2 regions of the Plantactinospora sp. WMMC1484 genome follow, and region 1 is predicted to be linked to the other one. Evidence: riboswitches for the same ligand, from Rfam matches in the RefSeq annotation. Region 1 holds a riboswitch; the other holds the start of a gene.
What was found. Region 1 has a riboswitch for cyclic di-AMP ahead of ACN28C_RS13765 (coiled-coil domain-containing protein). Riboswitches for the same ligand answer to the same signal wherever they lie in the genome.

Region 1 (5,527 bases):
CGCTCCGGGACGGGCACGGACGAGTCGCGGCGGGCGGGCACGGCGTACCCTCGCTTCCTGGCAATTGCGCGGCGCGCGGCCGCCCGGCCCACCGGTGCCGGGCGGCGGTGGCGCCGCACGTCGATCTCCGGGAGCAGACGCGTTGACCGACCACACCACGCTGCGGCAGGAGATCGAGGCCGAGCAGCGCCACCTGGACCGGGTCTACGCCCGGCTGGCGCAGTTGCGGCGTTCGGCCCTGCTGGCCGAGCGGGACGGCTACCAGCTCGCCCGGGTCGGCACCTTCGGCGCGCTTGTGGAACGGGACGCGATGGTCTTCCACGCCGCCCGGCGGCGGCACACCCTGGACGCCGAGCACGAGGGTCTGGTCTTCGGCCGGCTCGACCTGCTCTCCGGGCAGGTGCTGCACATCGGCCGGCTCGGCGTACGTGGCGAGCACGCCGAGCCGCTGGTGGTGGATTGGCGGGCCCCGGCGGCGGCCGCCTTCTACCAGGCCACGGCGGCGGAACCGCGCGGGGTGGTCCGCCGCCGGGTGATCACGTCGAGCGGCGAGCGGGTGACCCGGATCTCCGACGACCTGCTCGACCCGGCGGCGGCGCCGGACGGGATGCGGGTGGTCGGCGACGGCGCCATGCTCGCCTCCCTCTCCCGGACCACCGGTCACGAGATGCGGGACATCGTCGCCACCATCCAGCGGGAGCAGGACGAGGCGATCCGCTCCCCGGCCGGCGGGGTGACGGTGGTCTCCGGCGGCCCGGGCACCGGCAAGACGGCGGTCGCCCTGCACCGTGCCGCCTACCTGCTCTACTCCGACCGCAACCGGTTCGCCGGCGGCGGGGTGCTGGTGGTGGGGCCGTCGGCGGTCTTCGTCGACTACATCGCCTCGGTGCTGCCGTCACTGGGCGAGAACGCCGCCACCCTGCACTCGCTGGGCTCGCTCTTCGAGGGGGTCGCGGCGACCCGCACCGACCCGGCACCGGTCGCGGCGATCAAGGGGTCGCTGCGGATGCGCCGGGTGCTGGAGCGGGCGGTGCGCGACCAGGTCCCGGACGCCCCCGGTGAGCTGCGCCTGCTCTACCGGGGCGAGCTGCTCCGGCTCTCCGGCGCCGAGCTGGAGCGGATCCGGAGCCGGGCGCTGCCGCCCGGTGCCCGCCGCAACGAGGTCCGCCGGGCCGGCTTCGACGGCGTCTTCACCGCGCTCTGGGCGCAGGCCCAACAGTTGCGGGTCGGCCGCCTGCCGGACCAGCGCGGCTTCGAGGACGAGATCGCCGAGCGCCCCGAGTTCCGGGATTTCCTGCGCGCCTGGTGGCCCCGGCTGCATCCCCGGCACGTGCTGCCCTGGCTGGCCGAGCCGGAGCGGCTGCGCCGGTACACCGCCGGCATCCTTTCCGGGGCGGAGACCCGGCTGCTCACCGAGGCGTACCGGGGGGCGGGCGGCGCCGGGCCGGATGCGGCCGGTCCGAGCGTCGCCGACGTCGCGCTCCTCGACGAGCTCGACCACCTGCTCGGCCGGCCGCCGCGGCCGGCCCGGCGCAGGCGTGACCCGTACCAGCTCCCGGGTGGGGTCCGGGAGGTGACCACACACGCGGACCGGCAGCGGGCGGCTCGCCGGGAATCCGCGCCGGACCGGCCGGAGGACTACCGCGAGTACGCACACGTGGTCGTCGACGAGTCCCAGGATGTCTCTCCGATGCAGTGGCGGATGCTGGGCCGGCGCGGCCGGCTGGCCTCCTGGACCGTCGTCGGCGACCCGGCACAGACCGCCTGGACCGGCGATCCGGCGGAGCTGACCCGGGCCCGGGAGAAGGCCCTCGGGCGCCGTCCCCGGCACGAGTTCGTGCTCACCACCAACTACCGCAACTCCGCGGAGATCTTCGCGGCGGCGGCCGAGGTGATCCGGGAGGTCTCGCCCGACCTGCCGCTGCCGGTCGCGGTCCGGGCCACCGGGGTGCCCCCGGTCGAGCTGGTGGTGCCGGCGGCCGAGCTGCCGGACGCGGTCCGGGAGGCGGCGGCGAAGCTGCTCACCGAGGTCGAGGGGACGGTCGGCGTGATCACCCCGCCCGCCCGCCGCGCCGAGGTCGGCGGTTGGCTGGCGTCGGCCCCCGACCCGCGCCTCCAGGTGGTGGACACCATGCAGGCCAAGGGCATGGAGTACGACGGTGTCGTGCTGGTCGGTCCGGCGGAGATCCGGGCGGACTCGGCTGCCGGGGTACGCACCCTCTACGTCGCCCTCTCCCGGGCCACCCAGCGGCTGACCGTCATCGACGTCGAGGGGTGAAAGGGCCGCCCGGCGGGCGTCGAGGCTCACCGATAGTTAGCGGCATCTTAAGTTTCGGGTGAAAACTGGAGGACTTTGTCCGGATACATCCCCGCGAATGGGCAGGATTGCGAATCTAACTCCGGCAACGCCCCGTATCCCCGACAGGCAACTGCCGGTAGGCTCGGCTCCGGTCTCCGCCGGGCGGCGCCCTCCGGCGCCTGCGGGGGCCGTCGCCTAATCGCACCAGCGAGCCGGGGAACCACGTACCAGGGGTGTATCCGCGCCAGCGGTAGGGATCTTCCGTCCCGAACCCGTCAGCTAACCCGGTCGGCGGCTGACGGAAGGACATTGTCATATGCCGTTCCTGGCACCCATCCGAATGGCTCCGGCGTCCGCGCGGAGAGCCGGCGGACGATCGCCCCGGAAGGCCGCGACACGGCCGAGCACGACGGCGACCATGGTGATCGCCGTGGGCATGACCCTCGCGGTACTCGGCGGCGCACCCGCCACCGCGGCCCCGGAGTACGCCCCACCCGGGGCGTTGGCCGCGGCACCCGGCGGCGACGACATCGACGGCGGCACCGACAGCCTGCGCGAGCAACTGGAAGCCGCCAGCAAGGGCTACCTGACCGCCAAGAACAAGTTGGACAACTCCGTCAAGCGGCAGAAGGACCTCAACACCGAACTGGCCGCCCTGCGCACCGAGGTGGCGACCCGGAGCGAGCGGGTCGCCGAGATGGCCAGCATGGCGTACCGGACGGGCCGGCTCGGGCAGGTCTCCGCACTGCTCAACAGCGGCTCGCCGACCAGCCTGGTGGACCGGGCCGCCGCGCTCGACACCATCTCGGCGAACGAGAACCGCGAACTGCGCGGACTGCAGGAGACCCTGGACCGGGAGACCCAGGCCAAGGCTGCGCTCGACAAGGAGGTCGGCGAACAGCGCAAGCAGGTCGAGGTGATGGAGACCCGCAAGAAGCAGGCCGAACGGGCCTTGGCGGCGGCGAACAACAGCGGCGGCGCCAGCGCGGGGATCAGCGGCAGCGGCGGCGGATCGGCCCGTCCGGCACCCCGCAACTCCGACGGCTCCTTCCCGAACGAGTCGTGCAGCCTCGACGACCCGACCACCAGCGGCTGCATCACCCCGCGCACCCTGCACGCGCTGAAGCAGGCCCAGGCGGCCGGCTTCACCCGCTTCGTCTCCTGCTTCCGCAGCGGCGGCAGCGGCGAGCACCCCAAGGGGCAGGCGTGTGACTTCGCCGCCCAGAAGAACGGGTTCGGTGGGGTGGCCACCGGCGGCGACCGGACGTACGGCAACAACCTGGCGGCGTACTTCGTGCGCAACGCCAACCGGCTCGGTGTGCTCTACGTGATCTGGTTCAAGCAGATCTGGCTGCCGAGCAGCGGGTGGAAGGCGTACAACGGGGGCAACGGCGACCCGTCCAGCGACCACACCAACCACGTACACCTGTCGATGAACTGACCGGGCCCGCCCGGACTCCGGCCGGCACCGCCCACCACCCCTGGGCAGTGCCGGCCGGCGGTCGTCGCGCGGCAGCCGTCAGCAGCCGATCCGGCTCGACCCCAGCGCCACGTCGTCGAACCAGAGCGTGTCGGCGCCCTCGCCGTAGCTCTCCCAGCCCAGCCGCAGGTCGGTCAGGTCCGGCCGCCAGTTCGTCCGGTTGTACCACTGTCCGTCGACGTCGTGCGTGGGCGTGCCGTCGGCGGTCAGTCCCACCACCGCCGTGCCGTCGACCCAGGTGGAGAGCCGGCCCTGCGCCCCGTCCACCATGAACTCCAGGCAGGTCCACCGGTTGACCGGCAGCGGTGCGCTGAGCGCGACACCGCTCGGGCTCTGCTCCGGCAGGGTGGCGTCGTCCGAGGCCCGATTCCATTGCAGGGCACCGTTCTGCCCGCCCATCCGCAGGTCACGGTTGCCGTCGGCGGCATCCCGCATGGCCAGGAAGGTCACGTGCGAGGTGGGCAGTGCGGTGGTGTGCCGGACCCAGAGCCGGGCGTAGCGCACCGTGCCGAGCCCGCCGAGGCTGCGGGTGGAGCCGACGAAGACGTGGTTGCAGTAGCCGACGGCGCCGTTGATCCGCACCGAGCGGCTGCCCTGGTGCGCCACCGAGGTGTCGATGCTGGCGGTGCCGCTCCCGGAGCAGTCCGGGTAGCTCACGCTCCAGTCACCCGACGGGGTCGCCCCGGTCTGGTTCTCGAAGCCGTCGCAGAGCACGGCCGCGCCGCAGCCGCTCGGCGGCGGGGTCGTCGGCGGGGTCGTCGGCGGCGGGGTGACCGTCGGCGGGGCGGTGGTCGGCGGGGTCGTCGGTGGCCGGGTGGTCGGCGGCGCGGTGGTGGGTGGCGTGGTCGGCTCCGCGCCGTTGCAGGGCTCGCCGTTGAGGGTGAACCCGGTCGGTGCGGCGGAGCTCGCGGCGTAGCTGCCCTGGACGCCGAACTCGGTCGAGCCGCCGGCCGGCAGCGACCCGTTCCAGGCCACGTTCCGGGCGGTGACGGCCGCGCCGGACTGGCTGACCTGCGCGTTCCAGCTGTTGGTGATCCGCTGGTCGCCGCCGTAGGTCCAGGTGACGGTCCAGCCGTCGACCGGGGTGTTCCCGGCGGTGACCCGGATGTTGGCGGTGAAGCCGCCGCTCCACTGGTTGGCCTGGTAGTCGACCTGGCAACCGGCGGCGGCCCTGGCGGGCGGTACCAGGGTCGAACTGACCACGGCGACGCTGCCCGCCACGATCGCGGTCACCGCGGCGACGGCCAGTGACACGCGACGGTACGGTGTGGAAACCCTCATCGGAGATCGATCCTCTCGACAACTGCCGGCTCTCTCACCGCCTCCGGCGGCGCCGGCACTGCTGCTGACGACGACGGGCGGCACACGCCTGCCGCGTGCCCGCCCTGCCCTGCGCCCCCGCGATCGGCTCCCGCGAGCTGGTGCGCCGCCGGTCGGACCCTCCCCGGAAGCCCGCCCGGTTCGTCCAATGCCGACGCCCGGCTCAGCCTAGAGACCGATATCAATGCCGGCAACCGGCTCAGGCGTCAAATGCCGACGACCGGCCCAGGCGTCAAATGCCGGCGACCGGCAGGGGCATCGATGCATCGATGCCGGCAGCCGGGGTCGCCGGTCGGCGCGGGGTTCCGCCGGGTTGGCAGCGACAATGGCGGGGTGATGCTCGCCCGCTCGCTGCTGTTGTTCCTGCTCGCCGCCGTCGCCGAGATCGGCGGCGCCTGGCTGGTCTGGCAGGGCGTACGCGAGAACCG
Region 2 (5,527 bases), 360 kb from region 1:
GGGCGCTATATTCGGGCTCCGTCCTCCCCCCGGAGGTTGCCCGCGGTGACTCTGCTCAGCGTGATCGTTCCGGTGTACCAGGTACGGGAATACCTGGCCGACTGCCTGGACTCCGTTCTCGGCCAGTCCTTCCGTGATCTGGAGCTGGTGGCGGTGGACGACGCCTCCACCGACGGCTGCGCCGCGGTCCTGGCCCGGTACGCCGCCCGCGACCCTCGCCTGGTGGTGGTCACCCTCGGCCGGAACCAGGGGCTCGGTGCGGCCCGCAACACCGGCCTGGCCCGGGCCACCGGCGAGTACGTGTGGTTCGTCGACGGCGACGACTGGCTGCCGGAGGGGAGCCTCGCCGCCGTCGCCGAGCGGCTCACCCGGGCCCGGCCGGACCTGCTGGTCACCGCCTACACCCGGCACTACCCGGGCGGCCGGGCCCGGCACCTGTCGCTCGCCCAGGTCGGGGCCGGCCGCCCGGCACCGGAGACGTTCACCCTGCGGGAGCGGCCCGCCCTGCTCTCGGTGCTGCACATCACCTGCAACAAGGTGATCCGGCGCCGGTTCCTCGTCGACCTGGACCTGCCCTTCCGTCCGGGCTGGTACGAGGACGTCTCGTTCAGTTTCCCGCTGATGCTCGCCGCCGAGCGGATCACGCTGCTGGACCGTTGCTGCTACGCGTACCGGCAGCGTTCGGAGGGGGCGATCACCGCCACGGTCAGTGGCCGGCACTTCGAGGTCTTCGCGCACTGGGACCGGGTCCTGGCCGGCCTGGACGCCGATCCGGAGGTGCCGGCCGACCTGCGTCACCTGATCTTCCAGCGGATGATCTGGCACCTGTTGCAGGTCCTCGGGCATCCCCGCCGGGTGCCGCCGGAGCGGCGTCGGGAGTTCTTCGCCGAGATCGTCACCCGGTACCGGGCGCACCTGCCGCCGGCCGGCTACCAGCCGCCGGGTGGCACGCTCGGGGTCAAGCACCGGCTGCTCGGTCGCGGCGCCTACGGGCTGTTCGCCGCGCTCCAGGTCGCCCGTCGGGCACATCTCGGTGTGGTCGCCCGGGTCCGGCATCCGCTGGCCGGGGCACACCCCGCCGCCGGCTCGCCCGGCCCGGCGCCGACCGTGCCCGGAAGCCGGGCCGCCGGTACGGTCTCCGGCGAGCTGACCGACCGGCCGGGCTGACCGCGAGCCTGGCGGGCCGGTTCGTCAGCGGGCAGTTGTCCGGACCGGATGGACCGGTCGCCGTCGCGCCGCAGCCGGCCCGGGTAGGCCGGGTCCGGGTCGGCGGTATCCGGGCCGGCCGTGTTCGCCGAGCGGGCCGACCTGCCAACCCTGGTGCAGGCACTCGTCGAGCAGGTACGGCAGCGCGGCGAGACTGGCCCGCCAGGCACCGGGCGCCGAGGTGCAGTCGGAGTCGTGCAGCAACACCGTGCCGCCTCCGCCCAGCCCGTCCAGCAGGGTGTCGAGCACCGAGGCGCAGGTCGCCGACCGGGTCCAGTCCCTTCCCCAGCAGGTCCAGAGCACCGGGGTCAGATCCAGCCGGCGGGCGGCGATCAGCGCGGCGGCGCTGAGCACCCCGTACGGCGGGCGGAAGAACCGGGGAACCCGGCCGGTCACCGCGCCGATCAGCTCGTGGGTCCGCGCCAGGTCGCGGTAGGTGGCGCGCGGGCCGCGCAGCAGGAGGTTCCGGTGCCCCCAGCCGTGCACCGCCACCTCGTGCCCGGCGGCGGCGAGATCCAGGCCGAGTTCCGGCGCGCGGGCCAACATGGAGCCGAGCAGGAAGAACGTCGCGCGGATCCGGTGCGCGGCCAGGGCCTCGACGAAGAGTGGGGTGGAGACCGGGTCGGGGCCGTCGTCGAAGGTGAGCGCGACGTGGCCGGGGGAGCCGCGCCCGCTCAGCCGGGGAAAGAACCGCAACCGTACGCCGGGCAGCACCGTCACCGCCGGCACGACCTGGGCGGCCAGCGCGGCACCGACGGTCGTCGCCGGTACCGTGCTGGCACGCACTCGTTCCTCCACCCGCCACACCATCGCGGCTGCGGTTACCCGGGCGCCCGGCGTTCATCCTCACCCGGACGGGTGGCCCCGCTCGTCCGCCGATCCGCTGTCCGAGTTCCGCCGATCCGCTGTCCGAGTCTGGTGCCGCAGGTCGTCGGCCGAGGTTTGTCGGAGCCCGGGCCTGGGTAGCCGGCGCCGTCGACACCGGCGAGATCCGGCCGCCGAGGGCCGGAGGACGGAGGAGACGGATGCGCGGGCGACCTGCGGCACGGGTGGCGGTGGTCACCGGAGCGAGTGCCGGGGTGGGCCGGGCGACGGCCCGGTTGCTGGCCCGCCGGGGGATGCGGCTGGCCCTGCTGGCCCGTGGCGAGACCGGCCTGCACGGTGTGGCCGAGGACGTGCGCGCCAACGGCGGCGTCGCGCTGCCGATCGAGACGGACGTGGCGGACCACTCCCAGGTGGAGGCGGCGGCGGACCGGGCGACCAGCGAACTCGGTCCGATCGACCTCTGGGTCAATGACGCCTTCACCTCGGTCTTCGCGCCGTTCGAGAAGATCGGCCCGGAGGAGTTCCGCCGGGTGACCGAGGTCTGCTATCTCGGCTACGTCTACGGCACCCGGGTGGCACTCGACCGGATGCTCCCCCGCGGCACGGGCACCATCGTCCAGGTCGGTTCGGCGCTGGCCTACCGGTCGATCCCGCTCCAGTCGGCGTACTGCGGGGCGAAGCACGCCATCGTCGGCTTCACCGAGTCGTTGCGCTGCGAGTTGCTGCACGACCGGAGCCCGGTGCGGGTCACCATGGTGCACCTGCCGGCGGTGAACACCCCGCAGTTCGACTGGGTGCTGTCCCGGCTGCGCAACCGCGCCCAGCCGGTGCCACCGATCTACCAGCCCGAGGTCGCGGCCAGGGCGATCGTGTACGCCGCCGACCATCCGGCGCGGCGGGAGTACTGGGTCGGCGCCTCGACCGTCGGCACCATCCTCGGCAACCGGTTCGTACCCGGGCTGCTCGACCGCTACCTGGCCCGGACCGGCTACTCGAGCCAGCAGACGGACCAGCCGACCGACCGGAACCGCCCGGTCAACCTCTGGCACCCGGTCGACGACGGCGGCGGGGCGGACCAGGGTGCGCACGGCTCGTTCGACACGCGGTCGCGGGGGCGTAGCCCGCAACTGTGGCTGTCCCGGCACCGGAGGGCGCTGACCGCCGGGGTGCTGTCGGCGGGTGCGGCCGCCGGTGTGCTCTTCGGCACAGCGCCCTGGCGCCGGCGGTAGCCGGGCAATCACCACCGGCCAACCTGGACGGCTATCCGTACCCCCGCAGGTTACGCGGTTGGTAAATAGCCGACAGCGGATTGTCGATAACTGCGGTCGAAGCACGCCCTTCGATGCCCTCGAGGCGCCACGATTACTGATAGTTGTTGTCTGGCAACGCTATTACCGGAAATCCGGTCTTGCCATTCCGGAAGTGAAACCGGGTATGCTGTCTGCCGTTCAGAGCCGCCGGATACCGCGTGGTGCCGGCGCTGATCGCCGCCTAATCGCCACACGGCGAGCCGGGGACCCACGCACCCCTGGGGTGAATCCGCGAGAGCGGTAGGGACCACTTCCATCCCGAACCCGTCAGCTAACCCGGTCGGCGGCCGACGGAAGGGATACATGTGAGGGCACCCCTACGCCGAAGGCTGGCGACTGCCCTGGCACTGCTCACCGCCGCAGCACTGGTCGTGGTCCCGTCGGAGGCGTCTGCGGCGCCGAAGCCGGCCCCGCAGGAGGAGGCGGACTCGCCGCTCCTCGGTGACGTGCTCGCCAGCGCCGGCAAGCGACTCGCGGAGGCGAAGGCCGAGCTCACCAAGTCCAAGAAGCGGCAGGCCCAGCTCGGCACGCAGTTGCGGCAGGCAGAGGCCAGGCTGGCGGCACTCGCACCGGAGGCGAGCGAGATCGCGGCCGCGTCCTACCGCAGCGGGAAGCTCAGCGCGATCTCGATGCTGTTGGGCAACGGCAGCGCCGGCGAGACCGACTCGTTCATCGAGCGGATGTCGGCGCTCAACGAGCTGAACCTGTTCAACAACAGCAAGCTCCGGTCGCTCAACGAGGCGCGTGAGCAGGTCGGCGCGGCCAAGAAGGCCATCGACGACGAGGTCGCCAAGCAGGCCGCCCAGGAAAAGGTCATCAAGAAGCAGCAGACGGACGCGCAGAAGGCACTCTCCCTGGTGGGCGGCAGGTCGCGTCCGGACAAGGGGCTGGTGTCGGCCACCTCCCCGGTCGCCCGACCCGGGCCGGGGATGGATGACGGCTTCCCGTCGCTGCCGTGCAACAAGGACGATCCCACCACCGGCGGCTGCATCACCGCCCGGACCCTGCACATGTACAACGAGGTACGTCGCGCCGGCTTCAAGAGATTCGTCGGCTGCTTCCGTCCGGGTGGGCCCTTCGAGCACCCCAAGGGACGGGCGTGCGACTGGTCGTTGCGCAACTCCGGGTTCAGTCGGGCCGCCAACGACGACCAGATGAGGTACGGCAACGACCTCGCCGCGTTCCTGATCCGCAACTCGGACCGGCTCGGGATCCTCTACGTGATCTGGTACAGGGAGATCTGGTTCCCGGGCGAGGGCTGGAGATCGTACAGCGGCCCGAGCGACCACACCGACCACGTGCACGTGTCGATGCTGTAGCCGAGCGCCACACCCGACCTTTGATCGATCGCCCCGCCACCCGGTACTCGGGTGGCGGGGCGATCGGCTTTGCGGGCCGGCCTGGTGTCGGGGACGGGGACGCGGCTCGGCTGGCATGATCGGCGGATGGCCGTCATCGACGTCGTCCGGGGTGACATCACCCGGGAGCAGGTGGACGCGGTCGTCACCGCAGCCAACGAGTCGCTGCTGGGCGGCGGTGGTGTGGACGGTGCGATCCACCGTGCCGCCGGGCCCCGGCTGGCCGAGGCGGGCGGGGCGATCGCCCCCTGCCCGCCGGGCGAGGCGATGGCTACGCCGGCCTTCGACCTCGACCCACCCGTCCGGCACGTCATCCACACCGTCGGCCCGATCTGGCAGGGTGGCGGGTACGGTGAGGCCGACGTGCTCGCCTCCTGCTACCGCCGCTGCCTCGCGGTCGCCGACGAGTTGGGCGTCCGCAGCATCGCCTTTCCGGCCATCGCCACCGGGGTCTACGGCTTTCCCGCCGACCAGGCGGCGCGGATCGCGGTCGGGACGCTGTGCTCCACGCGGTCGCAGGTGGAGCGGATCAGGTTGATCGCCTTCGACGAGACGACCCTGACCCTGCTGCGGGCGGCGCTCGACTCGCCGGAGACGAGCACCTCGACCACCTGAAACCCAGAAGCAGTCCGAGGGCCGGGCTGAGCGTCGGGAACCCGAGGGCCGGGAGCGGGATCGCTTGCGGCCAAGGCATTGACAGGCACATATGAGAGCGCTAACTTGACGGAAGGAAAGCGCTTTCCCCGCGAATCTCTTCCGTCCCGATCCCTTCCCGAGCGGACCGTCCGCGCGTCGGCGACCAGCCGTACGACGGGATCTTCCACGCCG

Region 2: linked by a shared signal. The riboswitch ahead of ACN28C_RS12260 (coiled-coil domain-containing protein) and the one ahead of ACN28C_RS13765 (coiled-coil domain-containing protein) in region 1 are both predicted to bind cyclic di-AMP.

The regions. Positions count from the first base shown of each region.
Region 1 covers NZ_CP186055.1:3,119,533-3,125,059, reverse strand. Annotated here, with positions in the region: gene ACN28C_RS13770 (HelD family protein) at 143-2,278, shown strand; cyclic di-AMP (ydaO/yuaA leader) riboswitch at 2,482-2,609, shown strand; gene ACN28C_RS13765 (coiled-coil domain-containing protein) at 2,718-3,740, shown strand; gene ACN28C_RS13760 (cellulose-binding domain-containing protein) at 3,819-5,033, opposite strand; gene ACN28C_RS13755 (YnfA family protein) at 5,436-5,527, shown strand, end outside.
Region 2 covers NZ_CP186055.1:2,758,240-2,763,766, forward strand. Annotated here, with positions in the region: gene ACN28C_RS12245 (glycosyltransferase family 2 protein) at 46-1,167, shown strand; gene ACN28C_RS12250 (polysaccharide deacetylase family protein) at 1,192-1,992, opposite strand; gene ACN28C_RS12255 (SDR family oxidoreductase) at 2,232-3,260, shown strand; cyclic di-AMP (ydaO/yuaA leader) riboswitch at 3,510-3,643, shown strand; gene ACN28C_RS12260 (coiled-coil domain-containing protein) at 3,647-4,660, shown strand; gene ACN28C_RS12265 (O-acetyl-ADP-ribose deacetylase) at 4,787-5,314, shown strand.